Regions from separate parts of the Alcanivorax sp. 97CO-5 genome, predicted to be linked through region 1. Evidence: predicted binding sites of a transcription regulator. Region 1 holds the regulator's gene; the other holds the start of a gene.
What was found. Region 1 encodes LexA, which represses DNA repair genes until DNA is damaged. Its sites were predicted from a motif close to TACTGTNTANNTANACAGTA; they were not measured.
Positions count from the first base shown of each region.

Region 2: a site for LexA is predicted at 6,550-6,569, ahead of uvrA (excinuclease ABC subunit UvrA). Genes of this name have one in related genera too.

Region 1 is NZ_KI965877.1:413,209-421,014, reverse strand. It holds gene Y017_RS01920 (quinone-dependent dihydroorotate dehydrogenase) at 79-1,089, shown strand; gene rmf (ribosome modulation factor) at 1,172-1,378, opposite strand; gene rlmKL (bifunctional 23S rRNA (guanine(2069)-N(7))-methyltransferase RlmK/23S rRNA (guanine(2445)-N(2))-methyltransferase RlmL) at 1,631-3,745, shown strand; gene Y017_RS01905 (glutaredoxin family protein) at 3,742-3,963, shown strand; gene Y017_RS01900 (TatD family hydrolase) at 4,040-4,873, opposite strand; gene Y017_RS01895 (DUF1499 domain-containing protein) at 4,821-5,237, opposite strand; gene lexA (transcriptional repressor LexA) at 5,293-5,907, opposite strand; gene Y017_RS01885 (cyclic nucleotide-binding domain-containing protein) at 6,215-6,865, shown strand; gene Y017_RS01880 (universal stress protein) at 6,910-7,350, opposite strand; gene topA (type I DNA topoisomerase) at 7,565-7,806, shown strand, end outside.
Region 2 is NZ_KI965881.1:61,966-69,771, reverse strand. It holds gene rpoA (DNA-directed RNA polymerase subunit alpha) at 1-790, shown strand, start outside; gene rplQ (50S ribosomal protein L17) at 840-1,223, shown strand; gene Y017_RS04720 (DOPA 4,5-dioxygenase family protein) at 1,328-1,663, shown strand; gene Y017_RS04715 (hypothetical protein) at 1,673-2,050, opposite strand; gene Y017_RS04710 (glycerophosphodiester phosphodiesterase family protein) at 2,174-3,496, opposite strand; gene uvrA (excinuclease ABC subunit UvrA) at 3,704-6,526, opposite strand; gene Y017_RS04700 (response regulator transcription factor) at 6,656-7,306, opposite strand; gene Y017_RS04695 (MFS transporter) at 7,573-7,806, shown strand, end outside.

The sequences.
Region 1 (7,806 bases):
TACTGTTCGACACAAAACATCGAAGTCCCCGATGCCCTTGGCTATAATGCCGGCGATTACTACCGATCGGGCTCTTTCATGCTGTACTCCTTGGCACGACCTTTATTGTTCTCTCTATCAGAAGAGCATTCCCATGAGTTGACTCTGGCGCTGCTGCGCAAGCGTGCAGGCAAGCTATGGCCCGGTACGGTACCGGCGGTGCCTAAGACAGTAATGGGGATCGAATTCCCTAATCCAGTGGGCTTAGCGGCTGGCCTGGACAAAAATGGTGACTGCATCGATGGCTTGGCGGATCTGGGGTTTGGCTTTATTGAAGTCGGTACTGTAACGCCGCGGCCGCAATCGGGTAACCCACAGCCTCGTTTGTTCCGGCTGCCGGAGGCCCAAGCGCTGATTAACCGCATGGGGTTCAACAATCTGGGTGTAGATTACCTAGTGGCTGCAGTCAAACGCAGCCGCTACAAGGGCGTATTAGGCATCAATATCGGCAAGAACAAGGACACCCCGGTTGAAGATGCCGTGCAGGACTACCTGATTTGCCAGCAGAAAGTGCATGCCTATGCCAGCTATCTGGTGGTGAATGTCTCCTCTCCGAACACGCCCGGACTGCGAACCTTGCAACATGGCGCGGCACTGGATGAGTTGTTGGACACGCTGCGAGAAGCCCAGACACGCTTGGATCAAGAGCAGCGTCGTCGAGTGCCTCTGGTCATCAAAATTGCCCCGGACAACAGTGAAGAAGAGCTGCAGAGCATGGCTGAAGCCTTCTTACAGCATGGAATCGATGGGGTTTGTGTTGGTAACACCACACTTTCCCGTGATGGTGTGCAGAACCTGAAAAATGGTGGGGAGCAAGGTGGCCTCAGTGGTACACCGCTAACCCCCATCGCCAACCGGGCGCTGGCAGTTATGCGCAATACGCTCAATGGCCGCATTCCGATTATCGGTGTAGGCGGCATTAATAGCGCGGGCGATGCGTTGGAAAAGCAGCGCCAAGGTGCTGACTTGGTACAGATTTACAGCGGTCTGATTTATCAGGGGCCCGGTTTAATCGGCGATATTGCTCGCGCCTGGCCGAAGAGCATCTGAGTTTGAGTTGATATTAAAAAGGGCCCGGGTGGGGCCCTGCGGGCCGGCGCTGAATGCGCCGGTGTTGTGAAAATGGAAGGAACTAACCGATATTTTTTAGATTCTGAATGCTGGCAACCCCGAGCATACCGTGAGCAAAGTCAGTGCGACCTTCGCGCCATCCTCCCATCCAGTTGGTGCGAGCCTGGAGAGTGCCAAACGGGCAGTCTTCGCGAGATTTTCCATCCAGGCCGGCGTTATATCCCCGGTTGTAAGCGCGGTCGTCTTTATTACGTTTTTGTCGCTTCATAAACGCTTTCCCTTTCACCGATAGCGGAATCGAAATATGACCCCCGGCTGAGACTGTAGCCAAGTATGGGGCCGACACATTCAGTATGGGAAACCGGTAAAGTAGTGTCGAATACCATGTAGCAATATGGCCACTGCTGTTTAAGCATATGGCGTATAAAGGACAGTTTGATGACAGTTTATGTAATGCATTGAAAAATAATGGTTTATTTTTTGTTTTGCACATAAATTAGTCATTTTAGAGGATTGGATAATGGAATTTGTGGCCACCTGCATGCCAGGTCTGGCAGATCTGCTCAGCGACGAACTAGGCTCACTGGGCATATCCGTAACAGAAACCGGGCGTGCGCATGTCAGTTTCTCCGGGGGCGTGGCGGATGCTCTGAAGGTGTGCCTCTGGTCCCGTTTGTCCGAGCGGGTGCTGCTGCATCTGGCCACGTTGGGTGTGACACCGGATATTGCACCGGAAAAGTTGGCGGCTAGCCAGGATTGGCTATCTTTGGTGGGGAACAATGCACCGGTACATCTGCATATTGAGCACGGCGCTGAAGTGCGTGGTGATAATCGGATCAGTGCCAAACGGTTTATTCATGCATTACCGGAGCAGTTTGCCATCTCCCGTGAGCCGAAAGGCAGTTGCTGTATTCGTGCCCGGCTGGATTTGAATGAGGCACATCTGTGGTTGGATCTGGCCGGCGAGCCTTTGCATCGCCGTGGATATCGCCTCGCAGGCGGTCGTGCGCCGCTACGCGAAACCTTGGCTGCAGCCATGTTATGGGCTGTAGGGTGGGGCAAGGAAGGTCGCCATTCCGCGCTGATCGATCCGTTTTGCGGTAGTGGTACCCTGGTGATTGAAGCGGCGCTGATAGCAGCAGGCCGCGCCGCAGGTGCCCAGCGTCAGCACTATGGCTTTCAGCAGTGGCGTGGTTGTCGGCGCCAGTTGTGGTTGGATGCCCAGAAGGAAGCAGGTGAGAGTGGTAAGCGCCCAGTGCCAGCCGTATCGCTGAAAGGGTTTGATTCTGAAGCGAGCACATTGCAATTGGCTTTGCAGAACGCAGAGCGCGCCGGAGTGCGTAACGCAATTCATTTTGAGCGCCGGGAACTGGGTGCTCTGCGGCGTCGAGATTTTGTTGATAACGGTATTGTGGTGGGTAACCCGCCTTGGGGTGAGCGCCTGGAGGAAAAACCACAAGCGGGCTGGCTACATTATGCGCTGGGTCGTATTTTGTCGGTTCGAGCGCCGGGCTACCAGGCATTGTTGCTGGGTGCGGATGCGGAAGTCATGGACCGCTCTGGGATGAATTTGGAACAGCAATGGCGCCTGAAAAATGGCCCGTTCAATAACTTTATCCGTCTTTATTCGCCCCGTAAGCAGACGCCAGCCAATGTGGTGAAAGTGGCTGATGATAGTGCGTTCAACGTACCCGAGGGCGCCCAACCCTTATTAAATCGGCTGCGCAAAAATGGCAAACACCTGCGCCGTTGGCTGGAGCGGGAGGACATTCAGTGCTACCGGCTGTATGACCGCGATTTGCCAGAATTCAATGTGGCCGTGGATATCTATGCGGATCAGGTGTTGGTGCAGGAGTTCAAGGCACCTAAAACCATTGATCCGGAAAAAGCGAAAGAGCGCCGTGATTGGGCGGTGACAGCGGTGAGAGCGGCCTTAGGTGTTCACCGTGAGCAGGTGCACCTGCGCACCCGTGAAAAGCAGAAGGGGAATCAGCAATATCAAAAGCTGGATGCTCAGGGACAATACCGGGTTGTGCGTGAAGGGCAATCGCAGTTGTTGATTAATTTGCAGGATTACTTGGATACCGGGCTATTTCTCGATCACCGGCCCACGCGTTTGCGTATCGCTGAAGAGGCCAGTGGTAAGCGCTTCCTTAACCTGTTTGCGTACACGGGGTCTGCCACGGTGCATGCTGCTGTGGGTGGCGCAAAGCGCACCGTTACGGTGGATTCCTCCAAGCGGTATCTGGATTGGGCAGCCTGCAACCTGGCCGCTAACGGTTTCTCCACCGATCAGCATGAATTGGCTCGGGCCGACACCATGCGTTGGCTGGATGAGTGTAAGGAGCAGTTTGATCTGGTGTTCTGCGATCCGCCCACTTTTTCCAATAATAAGTCACGGAGTGACTTTGTGGTGGAAGAGCATCACGGTGATTTGATTCGCAAGATTATGCGCTGCTTGGAACCGGGTGGGGTGCTGTATTTCTCCTGTAATTACCGTCGCTTCCAAATGGATGAAAGCATCAGCAAGTGGTACGCGGTAGAGGATATCTCACGTTGGAGTATCCCGGAGGATTTCCGCCGCAATGAAAAAATCCATTATTGCTATGCCATTCGTCATGTGGAGGATGCATGACGGTGCTGTTGTATACCACCTTGGGGTGCCACCTTTGTGATCAGGCCAGGGAGCTGGTGGCCATGGTCAGGCCGGATCTGGAAATTACGCTGGTAGATATCGCTGAAGATGACACCTTGATCGAACAGTATGGTGAGCGAATCCCGGTATTGATGCGCGAAGGGCAGGAGCTGGCTTGGCCGTTTGGCTTGCTCGACGTACAGCAGTTTCTTTGCTGATGTTTTGATGTCGGGTTACGCCTTTCTGGCTAGCTCGACAAACATCCTGCGCATTGCCCTGATGCGTTTTTTCCGGTCAGCGAAACAGCGTTAACGCATTTTGATACGTCATGGCGGCGACTTGTTGCGTCTCCTGCCCGCGTAATTGTGCGACACGTTGGCCAATCCAAGGCAGTAGCGCAGGCTCGTTACGGCGCTTTTTCGGGGGCGCTTGCGGCAGGTCCCGGGGGAGTAGATAGGGCGCGTCTGTTTCCAAAAGCAGGCGGTTATCCGAAATGTTAGGCAGCAGCTCTGCCAGCGGTTTGCCACGTCGTTCGTCGCAGACCCAACCGGTAATGCCGATGTGGCAATCCAGATCCAGATAGGCGAACAGAGCCTCACGGGAACCGGTAAAGCAATGCACAACGGCGCCAGGCAGAGCATCGCGGAAGGATTTCAGGATAGGGAGAAAGCGTTCATGGGCATCACGCTCGTGAAGAAAAACCGGCAATTTGTATTCCGCCGCCAGGGCTAACTGAGCCTCGAAGGCCCGCTCCTGCTCTGGGCGCGGAGAAAAATCCCGATTGAAATCTAAGCCCATTTCGCCGGCAGCTTTTATCTGTTCATGGGCGAGTAGATCTCGTAGCTCTGCTTCTAGCGCAGCAGAGTAAAAACGAGCGCTGTGAGGGTGCAGGCCGGCGGTGGCGAAAAGCCCTGAGTGCTCGTCGGCGAGGGCAATGGCCGCGCGGGAATCGTCGATAGTGGTGCCGGTAATTAGCTGCCAAGTAACTCCGGCGCAAGCCGCACGCTCAATCACGGCCTCCCGGTCGTCATGAAATTGTCGATCGGTGAGGTTAACGCCGATATCGGCCCATTGTTCAGGCGCGATTTTCTGCGTTTCCGAAGGGGGGGTGTTGTGAAGTGCGGTCATCGGTTTCCTGCTCAAATAGCTGCTCGCGCAGGGATTCTACCCGACGACGGTTGGCACCTAAATCCCAATAACCGGCCCGTGATGCGGAACGGACCTCCACCATGCCATTCTCGCGAACATAGAAAGTGACATCATCTACAAAACGCAGGATCCGACTGGTGAAGCGGGCTTGAATACGCGACTGGCCGACAACATCGTAGTCCACACGGGGAAGACTGCCCAGCAGTGTTTCCAGCTTTTTCAGGCTGCTTTCCCGGTCGGCGGCGACCTGTAACGGGTCAACGCGCTTGTCACTCTGTGTAGCCAGGCTGGATACACAGTTGGGTGAGTCCGGGCAGGGTGCCAGAAGATGGGTTTCAGCCATGGCAAATGCACTCCATACAATCAGGCAAAGGCCTGTACCGGCACGGATACAGGCTTTAAAAAGAGTTTGGGTCACGAATTAGCCCCACAAAAATGCCTTCAATAATAAGTTGATCAGCGGGCACTTTGATCGGTTCATAGGCTTCGTTAGCCGGGAGTAGTGTGGCGCTGGATTTATTCAACTTTAAGGTCTTTACCGTGACTTCTTCGTCAATGCGCGCGACAACGATTTCACCGGAACGGGCCACATTGGATTTGCGCACGGCAATTAGGTCGCCATCGAAAATGCCCGCATCCACCATGCTGTCGCCTTGCACCTTTAATAGATAGGTGGGGCGCTGTTTAAACAGGCCTTGGGGTACTGGCACGGTTCGTTCCACGTTCTCGATGGCTTCAATGGGGATCCCCGCAGCCACTTTACCGACGACGGGCAGTTCCTCTTCACCCCAGTAGGCATGATCAAGTAGTTGGATTCCGCGAGAGCGATCACTGTGAAGTTTGATATAGCCTTTGCGCTCTAAGGCACGGAGATGGTCTGAGGCCGCATTCTTGGATTGGAATCCCATAATGTCGGCAATCTCTGCACGGGTAGGGGCCATGCCGTTGTCCTTAAGACATTCACGGATGCAGTCGAGGACTTGTTGCTGCCGGTCGGTAAGTTTGCTGCTCATAACCTTCTCCCTGTTTCCTGCAGAGTGTGGCGCTTAGCCGTGGCCTCTAGGGGGGGGGGCTAGTTGGGCGCCTTTCGGTGCGTGTAGGCCTATGTATTGGTCACTTGCCTGAGCGTGTAAGTAATGGCTGACAGGAAGTGCTATATTCAGGATGCTAGCATGTTTACTGACAATAAGAACAGTGTTATTTGGTCAGCATTGGGAGAAGAGTTCACCCCTCTTTTTTCCTTGCCGTTGCTCTGTTGTGGAGGTCGCTCTAGCATGTGTGTAGTTGATTACAATGCCATCAGACCAGTGGGGGTAGTGGATGGAGCAGGCCAATAATAATGATTTCGGCCAGCAACGGCGTCGCCAGCTGTTAGCGGGCGTGCCGTTTTTTAATGAAATTAATCGTGATGATCAGAACGAATTTTCCCGGCTTGAACAGACCACCCGTCTTTGGGTTGCCGCTTCGGGAGAAAGCGTAATTCGAGCCGGTGAGGTGGATTCCACTCTGTACTTTTTGTTGAGGGGGCAGCTGGAAGTGTTATCGGAGAATCCCCAGGGTGCGCCGTTGTATTATGTATCACCGGGTGAGGTGTTTGGCTCCTTGTCTATGCTGCTGGGGACTCCGCGTAGTGCGACTATTAAGGTGACAGATAATGCCCGCGAAGCGGTATTGGCAAGCTTGGATTTCAATGATTTTAATGATGATGGCAGTGCCTATTCGCTGGCAACCCGGCTGGCTTTTTTCCATATGATTGTGCATCACATTCGCTGGACTTTGGAGGTGAAGCGAATGCAGGCACCGACCCATGAACTGGTTCAGTCTATGCGCAAGTTGCCAGTGTTTTATGGCGAGAAAAACAGTCCGCAAGAGCTGGCTGCATTGAAAGCGCAGGCGCAAGGGCTGGCAGAATTGCTGTGTCGCTGGAACGAGGAAGGCCAGGCCAGCACCGGGGCTCTGCAGCTGACCTGAGGGGCTCTGCTTCGGGGAATACGCGCTGCGCTATTTCCCCGTTGCTAGTGCTGGTCTACCTTAACGGCCAGCACGTCGCAGTGCGCACCGGGGACCAGGCCTCTGGCCGTGGAGCCTAGCAGCAGTGCTAGGCCGCTTCGCGTATGACTGCCCACCACGATTAAATCCGCGCCTATCTTGTCTGCCTTGTCGAGAATGGTTTTTTCGATAGATCCCATATCCACGTAAACGTTGGCTTCCGGCACGTGGTATTGGCCGGCGTATTTATCTGCCATTTCTTGGGCTTGTTTCATCAGCCCGCTTTGCAGGTCGGTTACATCCATGGGTACATCCGCGCCGTAGGCCAGAGCCAGCGGTTCTATCACATGGATTAAATGCAGTTCGCCGTCATTGCCCGACAGTACGCCAGCCGCGCGGGACAGTACCTGGGGTGATTCATCGCTGCCATCGATGGCAACCAGTATTCTGCGATAGGGACTCAGCACGGTTCTCTCCCTGAAAAATGAGGTTCATTGCAGTATAGCGTGCTTGTGCGGCGTTGCTAGCAGGCTGTTTTACAGATGAGGGTTGCCCTGACAGGGTGGCTTGTACTACTACTAAAAAAGGAGCAAGGGGGCAGTTCCTGCTTGACCCGCCTATACCGGCGCTGTCTAAATAGCGCCCATCACACGCCTTAGACCGGATGTTGAGTACCTGAGAATGGGAAAATCGTTAGTAATTGTGGAGTCGCCTGCCAAGGCAAAAACCATTAACCGCTACCTGGGCGACGACTTCATCGTGAAGTCCAGCGTCGGCCACGTGCGCGACCTGCCGGTCAGTGGTGGCTCCAAAAAAAGCACCCCTCAAGAGCGGGCCAAGGAGGCAGCCTACACGCGCTCCTTGCCCAAGGAAGAGCGGGATGCCTATAAAAAGAAGAAGGCCAAGAAGCAGCTGATCAATCG
Region 2 (7,806 bases), on a different contig from region 1:
GCAAGAAGATGTGATCAATATTCTTCTTAACCTCAAAGGCGTTGCCTTAAAAATGGAAGATAGCGAAGAAACGACCCTTGAGCTGGTCAAGAAAGGTCCTGGTGTCGTTACCGCGAATGATATCCAGCGTGATCACAGCGTTGAGATTGTTAACCCGGATCACCTGATCTGTACGATTACTGGCGACACCGAACTGCGTGTGAAGCTGAAAGTACAGAAAGGACGCGGTTATGTCGCAGCGGATTCCCGTCAGTCTGAAGATGACGAAACCCGCGGAATTGGCCGTCTGCAGCTGGATGCCAGCTACAGCCCAGTTCGTCGTGTCGCGTATGTGGTCGAAGCGGCACGTGTTGAGCAGCGTACTGATTTGGACAAGCTGGTCATTGATCTGGAAACAGACGGTACCATTGAGCCAGAAGAAGCGATTCGTCGTGCAGCAACAATTCTGCAGCAGCAAATTGCGGTGTTTGTAGATTTGGAACAGGATGCCAAGCCTGAGCCGAAGCAAGAACGTGAGGAGATCGATCCTATCTTGCTACGCCCGGTTGATGATCTTGAGCTAACGGTTCGCTCCGCTAACTGTTTGAAAGCGGAAAACATCTACTACATCGGTGATCTGGTACAGCGTACCGAGGTCGAGCTGCTGAAAACCCCGAACTTGGGTAAGAAGTCGCTGACCGAGATTAAAGATGTGCTGGCCTCTAAAGGGCTTTCACTGGGTATGCGTCTGGAGAACTGGCCACCGGTCAGCCTTCGCGACGATGACCGGTTGAACGCCAAGTTGCGCTAATTAGTTGTTGTGGACGCTGTGAAGCGCCCCTGAACATAGGAACAGAATCATGCGTCATCGCAAAAGCGGCAGAAAACTGAACCGGAACAGCTCTCATCGTCAGGCGATGTTCCGTAACATGGCTGTGTCTCTGCTGGAGCACGAAGCGATCAAGACCACGTTGCCGAAGGCTAAAGAGCTCCGTCGTGTGGCTGAGCCGCTGATCACTTTGGCCAAGGAAGACTCAGTTGCAAACCGTCGTTTAGCTTTCGACCGTACCCGTTCTAAGGAAATGGTTGGTAAGCTTTTCAACGAACTGGGGCCTCGTTACCAAGAGCGTCCGGGTGGCTACATCCGCATTCTTAAGATGGGTTTCCGTGCGGGCGATAACGCACCGATGGCCTATGTTGAGCTTGTTGACCGTCCTGAACTGGTTGACGCTGACGAAGAGTAAGCGTTAATTGTTCTAAAAAAACCGGGCGATGCCCGGTTTTTTTATGCCTGTTGCATGTGCGAATCCATGGGCTATGCTGGTGATGTAATCAACGGGCATAGCATATGGCGATCAACGGCTTCCATGCTCACGTCTATTTCGACGAGCACACCTTTTCCCAGGCTGCGGCGCTCTGCCAGGCGGCCCACCAGCGTTTTTCGATTCCCATGGGGCATATGCACCGAAAACCGGTGGGCCCACATCCATGCTGGAGCTGCCAGTTGACTCTCCCTCGGCGTCTTGTTGGAGAGGTGATTCCCTGGTTGATGGCCAGCCGAAATGGGCTCACGGTGTTTGTGCATGGCCTTAGCGGCGATGACCTGCGGGATCATACAGAACTGGTTATGTGGTTGGGTGACAGCCTGCCGCTGGATTTGAGCACCTTTGGGCTTTCCCCGTAAATCACCCTGTTAGTTTTGTGCGGTGGTTCTACCTCGATACATTATTGCTTTTTGTTCAGGACGCGGGTGTGTCTTCGCGGCTGAGTTACCTGACCTTGGGCTGATCACTTTTTGCCCGCGATAGAGGCGGGCTGAAGGGTGAGCTGACCGCTGGGGCCGTGGGTCAGCACCTTCCAGGTTGAGTAATGCGAGCCGAACCTCACCGTACAAACGCTGAAGCCCTTGTGAGCGGGTGTAGCCTGCAAAATGGGCCAGTTTGATTCGTAGTTCCGGATCGGTGAGTGAAAGATTTTCATCAAATTCAGCGCGAATTAAGCGGCGGCACTGGTTGACCAGATTAACGATGTTGTACTGCATCAGCCAACGGTGGTCTAGGGTGGATTCCATGCTCGTACTCCTCGGCCTGTATATAGCTTGGTACAAAGCAGAAAACGTGCCATCAATTCAGCCCGCCTGGTGGCGATAATGCACAGCCACAGGGCGGGCGGGGTAAAGAGCGGTGTGGCTGCGCTATTGTCGTGCGCGGGATGGGGTGTTGTGTTGTCGCAGGCAGTTGGCATAAAAGGTGGTGGTGGCGGGCCAGTCGGAAAAGACACCGATGACGCCGACTTGGCGGGCCAGTACATCCAGTAGCGTCAGGACATCGCCGTCGTTATTGGTGGCTGAAGGGATGCTTTGGTAGTACCAGCCGCCACCGTTGGCCAATAGTCCGGAGCGTTCCAGGGACCAGGCAATCATATTTACGCCGGCCTGTTGTGCGGAGCGGGCATAGACGCTTGGGATGATGCGGTTCTGGGCATCTGTGGTAACCAGCATCCATAACGGCGGGGCGATGATGTTGACCCCGTAGCCTTTCAGCGTTGCCATGTCGGGTTGCCAGGTGCCGGGGTTTTGCGGGTCGAGTCCGTTGCTGTCGCGGCCGTCTAGGTAAACCGCCTGGCGGCCAAAGGCTGGTGTGGCCGATAACCAATAGCGTACATCCTCTAGGTTGAATGATTGTGGATAGACGCGGTGGGGGCTGACGCCTGCCTCTTGGTAGTCACGGATCATTTGCCGTGCATAGTCCTGCTGGCTGTAATCACCCTGATAGGGCATGGGTACTTGAGGGGCCTTCAGTTCCGGGGTCATTTTGACTCCCAGCTGGCGGAACAGGGCGATGCTTTCCTGGTGGCTGAGCAGGGTGCCGCGTTGGCGGTAGAGCTCGGTGCGCCAGTCGGGGGTGCCATTCAGGTACTCGTCTACGGTGGTGGCTTGAGGGTTGGCGCCATCCATCTTCCCTTTCAGGGTTTTGAACTGGGCCAGAGTGATGTCACTGGTACAGCATTTCGCACTGGCGGCGTGTGTGCCATCAAACGGGCTGAACGGTTCGCTGCACTGGTTGGCCAGCTCGGTTTCCAGGATGTTGGTAGTGGTATGGAGATCGCACTGTGAATGACGGCAAACCAGCTCCCGGTCTTTGGTAAAGGTAACGTCACATTCCACAATGCCTGCGCCCATACGTGCTGCTGCACGGTAGGATTCTTCGGTGTGCTCCGGGAATTGCAGCGGCGCACCGCGGTGGCCGATGGAAAAGTCGGTCCGTCGCTGCGGGCGGTGCTCCGCGGCGCAGGCCTGTAGGGCCTCTTTGACTGGCCCGGCATCCATATCAGAGACCAAGTAATAGGGGCGAGGGCCGAGCGATACGCTACTGCTATGAGCCGTGGCGTGCTGAGGGGCTGTGCGATTGGCGTCACCTGGGGTGTTGTGATCCGGTGTCTGAGCGGCACAGGCTGTAGCGGCAGCGCCCATGGCCAGTGCTGCGATGCAGCCTTTCAATGCGTTAATCCGTTTCATGACTCGCCTCAATGATGGTGATTGGGGGGAGTCTGCAGGCGAAATATGACGGGCTGGTGAGGGGCAGGCTGCGGCTGCGTGACAGGGCGTGGGAATGTGCTATTCGTCACGGCGTAACTCTCGCGGTGCCCTTTAAGAAAGAGGCGGATAGGGGCTTGGCGTCCTTGCCGCCCCGTCGTCTGCTATGCCGGTACCAGACCCGCTGCATTATTTCAGCATGGGTTTGAGAAAGCGCCCAGTATGGCTGCCTTTAACCTTGGCGACCTCTTCTGGAGTGCCTTCGGCGATGATCTCACCGCCACCGTCACCGCCCTCGGGCCCCAGATCCACGATCCAGTCAGCGGTCTTGATTACATCCAGGTTGTGTTCGATCACCACCACGGAGTTGCCGTGGTCGGCCAGGCGATTGAGCACGTCCAGCAGGAGCTGGATGTCATGGAAGTGCAGGCCGGTGGTAGGCTCATCGAGGATGTACAGGGTGTTGCCGGTATCCCTGCGTGACAATTCCTTGGCCAGTTTGACCCGCTGGGCTTCGCCACCGGATAGTGTGGTTGCTGCCTGGCCGAGTTTTACATAGCTGAGGCCCACATCTATGAGGGTCTGGAGTTTGCGTGCCAGCGAAGGTACGGCATCGAAAAATTCGCGAGCATCTTCAATGGTCAGATCCAGCACCTCGAAAATGTTCTTACCCTTGTAGGTGATCTCCAACGTTTCCCGATTATAGCGCTGGCCATTGCAGACTTCGCATGGAACATAGATATCTGGGAGGAAGTGCATCTCGACTTTGATAACCCCGTCCCCCTGACAGGCTTCACAGCGTCCCCCTTTAACATTGAAGCTGAAGCGCCCTGGCTTGTAGCCGCGGGCGCGTGCTTCCTGGGTGCCCGCGAACAATTCCCGCACCGGGGTGAAAATACCGGTGTAGGTGGCCGGGTTGGAGCGCGGGGTGCGACCGATGGGACTTTGATCGATATCCACCACCTTGTCGAAATGCTCAAGCCCTTCAATGGATTCGTGAGGGGATGGCGTCAGAGTTGTAGCCTTATTGAGTTTGGTCGCGGCCAGGGGGTAGAGCGTGCCGTTGATCAACGTGGACTTTCCGGAGCCCGATACGCCGGTGATACAGGTCAGTAAGCCTACGGGAATGTTCAATGGCTGGCCTTTGAGGTTGTTCCCTGTGGCTCCGAGCAAGGTTAACCATCGGTCATCATTGTGTGGACGGTGTTGAGTGGGGACCGCTATTTTTTTGCGGCCGGATAGGTAATCGCCAGTTAATGAATCTGGGTTGTCGGCTACATCTTGGGCGCTGCCTTGGGCGATGACCTTGCCACCGTGAACGCCCGCTCCTGGGCCAATATCAATAACGTGGTCGGCCAGTCGGATGGCGTCTTCATCGTGCTCTACAACCAGTACGCTATTACCCAAGTCGCGAAGTCGAGTCAGAGTATTGAGCAGGCGCTCGTTGTCGCGCTGGTGCAAACCGATTGAGGGTTCGTCCAGTACATACATGACACCCACTAGACCCGCGCCTATTTGGCTTGCGAGGCGAATACGTTGAGCTTCGCCGCCGGACAGGGTCTCTGCGCTGCGTTCAAGGGTTAGGTATTCCAGTCCTACATTGACCAGAAATTGCAGCCGGTCACTAATTTCCTTGAGGATTTTGCCGGCGATTTCGCCACGGCTGCCGGGCAATTTCAGATTGCTAAAATAGGCATGGGCTTTACCAACGGGAAGTCGAACCACTTCGGGGAGAGTGGTTTGCTCAATGAAAACATGACGGGCAGCTTCACGAAGGCGTGAGCCGTTGCAGCTTGGGCAACTAGAGGTGGACATGTAGCCGAGCAAATCTTCTCTAACTGCATCAGATTCGGTTTCCCGGTAGCGGCGCTCCATGTTCGGGATGATCCCTTCGAATGGATGGTTGCGTTTGATGATGTCACCACGGTCGTTTAGGTAGCGGAATTCGATACTTTCCTTACCAGTACCATGCAGCACCTTGCTGCGGACCTCTTTGGGGAGATCTTTAAACGCCGTATCCATGTCGAAACCAATGCTCTGGGACAGCGAGTTGAGCATCTGGAAGTAATAAACGTTGCGGCGGTCCCAGCCGCGGATGGCGCCTTCGGAAAGAGAAAGTTCATCGGAGTTGATCACTTTGCCTTCATCGAAGAACTGTTTTATGCCCAGGCCATCGCAACTGGGGCAGGCACCAGCTGGGTTATTGAAGGAAAACAGGCGCGGTTCTAGTTCGGGGATCGAGTAACCACAGGTAGGGCAGGCGAATTTGGCAGAGAATGTGGTTTCTTCCCCTTCCCCTTCCATGGGGGCTATTACGGCGATATTGTCGGCCAGATTTAGCGCCGTCTCGAATGACTCTGCCAGCCGGTTCTGTAGGTCGCTGCGGACTTTGAAGCGATCCACCACCACTTCGATAGTGTGCTTTTTGTTTTTGTCTAGGTCCGGCGTATCATCCATGTCGTAGATGCGGCCATCAATGCGAGCCCTGATAAAGCCTTGGGCGCGTAGCTCTTCGAATAGATGGGCGTGTTCACCCTTCTTTTCGCGGATTACTGGAGCCAGCAGCATGAGTTTGCTGCCTTCTTCCATGGCCAGTACTTGGTCTACCATCTGGCTGATGGTCTGCGCGGCTAGCGGGGCGCCATGTTCGGGGCAGCGGGGCTCTCCAACTCGGGCGAAGAGTAGACGCAGGTAGTCGTAGATTTCGGTAATGGTGCCCACAGTGGAGCGAGGGTTATGACTAGTAGACTTTTGTTCAATGGAAATCGCTGGACTCAGCCCCTCGATGTGATCCACATCGGGCTTTTCCATCATTGATAGAAACTGGCGGGCGTAGGTGGATAGTGACTCCACATATCGGCGCTGCCCTTCTGCGTAAAGGGTGTCGAAGGCGAGGGAAGATTTGCCGGAGCCTGACAGACCGGTAATAACCACCAGTTTGTCCCGGGGAATATCCAGGTCCACGTTCTTCAGATTATGGGTGCGTGCACCGCGTACTACGATGGTATCCATAGAGTAAAACGCCCGTTTCAGACTACTGTCAAAATGAACAGGGCAGTATAAGGGACGCCGGGCGCATGATGCCAGCCGCAGAACGTGAAAAGCTGGTGTCTGGCATCATGCATGGTGAGACTTGGGTGACTATAGGTTTTCCTGGGCCCAGTTCACCGCTTGTAGTCTGTTGGAGGCGTTGATTTTCTTGAAAATATTGTAGATGTGGGTCTTGATGGTGTGTGGGCTCAGGTTCAGGCTGCAGGCGATGTCGGAGTTCTTTGCGCCTGTGGCCATCACCTTCAGCACCTCAACTTCCCGGTCGGTTAGGCTGACCTCGCTGCGTGAAAACGTCTTGTTGAAAGTGCGGCTTTTCATTAGGTAGGTTTGCAGCACGGCGCGAGGGAACCATAGTTCACCATCGAGAATTGCCTTGAGGCCTTTGCTTAGAAGGGCCTGGGGACAGTCGTGCTGGAAGCCGCCGTTGACCATGGGAAGCCCGGCGAGCTTGGAGAGTGACTCATCGCTGTCAACGTTGAAAACCGCGATCAAGACATCGCTCTCCACTTCTTGGTCTGCTTCTAGTAGGTGGGCGATGACTTCGTTAACGTCTACGGAGTGGTAGTCCACCAGGAATAGGTTCTGACCGTTTTCGCGCAGGGCATCAATGGTAATATCCAGGGCAGTGGGAATACTTTTGGCTGCCATGTCTTTCTTGACGAGGAATTCGGTAAGCAGGGCGTTTTGCAGTTGTTGGCTGCCTACTACGTAAACTTGTTGGATATGTTCTTGGCTATTCATTGCTCTCGTCCGTGATTGCTTAGGCTTAAAACCTAAGAAAAAAAACTGATCAGCCTGTCAATTTATCACCGCTTTGACGGGGGTTCAATTTGAAGCATTGGAGTTTTGCGGTTTTCACGATTAAAAGTTGCCTGCAGTGAGGGCGTCGCTCGGGTTCTGATGGAGCCGGAATCTGCTACACTGCGTGCCCTTTTGTATCGGTCAGGTCTGCGGTAGCCATTCGTTGCGGCGTCCGGACCTCTCCGGGTTAGGAGCGATAACGGTTCATGACGGCATCATCTTCTCATGCTCTGCAACGGACAGAACTGAAGGCCACTGGCTATCTGGCAACGATTTTTGCGTTGCGGATGTTCGGTCTGTTCATGATTCTGCCTATTTTTGCCGTTTACGGGCAAGCTCTTGAAGGGGCTTCACCGCTATTAATTGGTACTGCTATTGGTGCCTACGGCTTGATGCAGGCATTGCTACAGATCCCTTTTGGTATGTTGTCGGATCGCTTT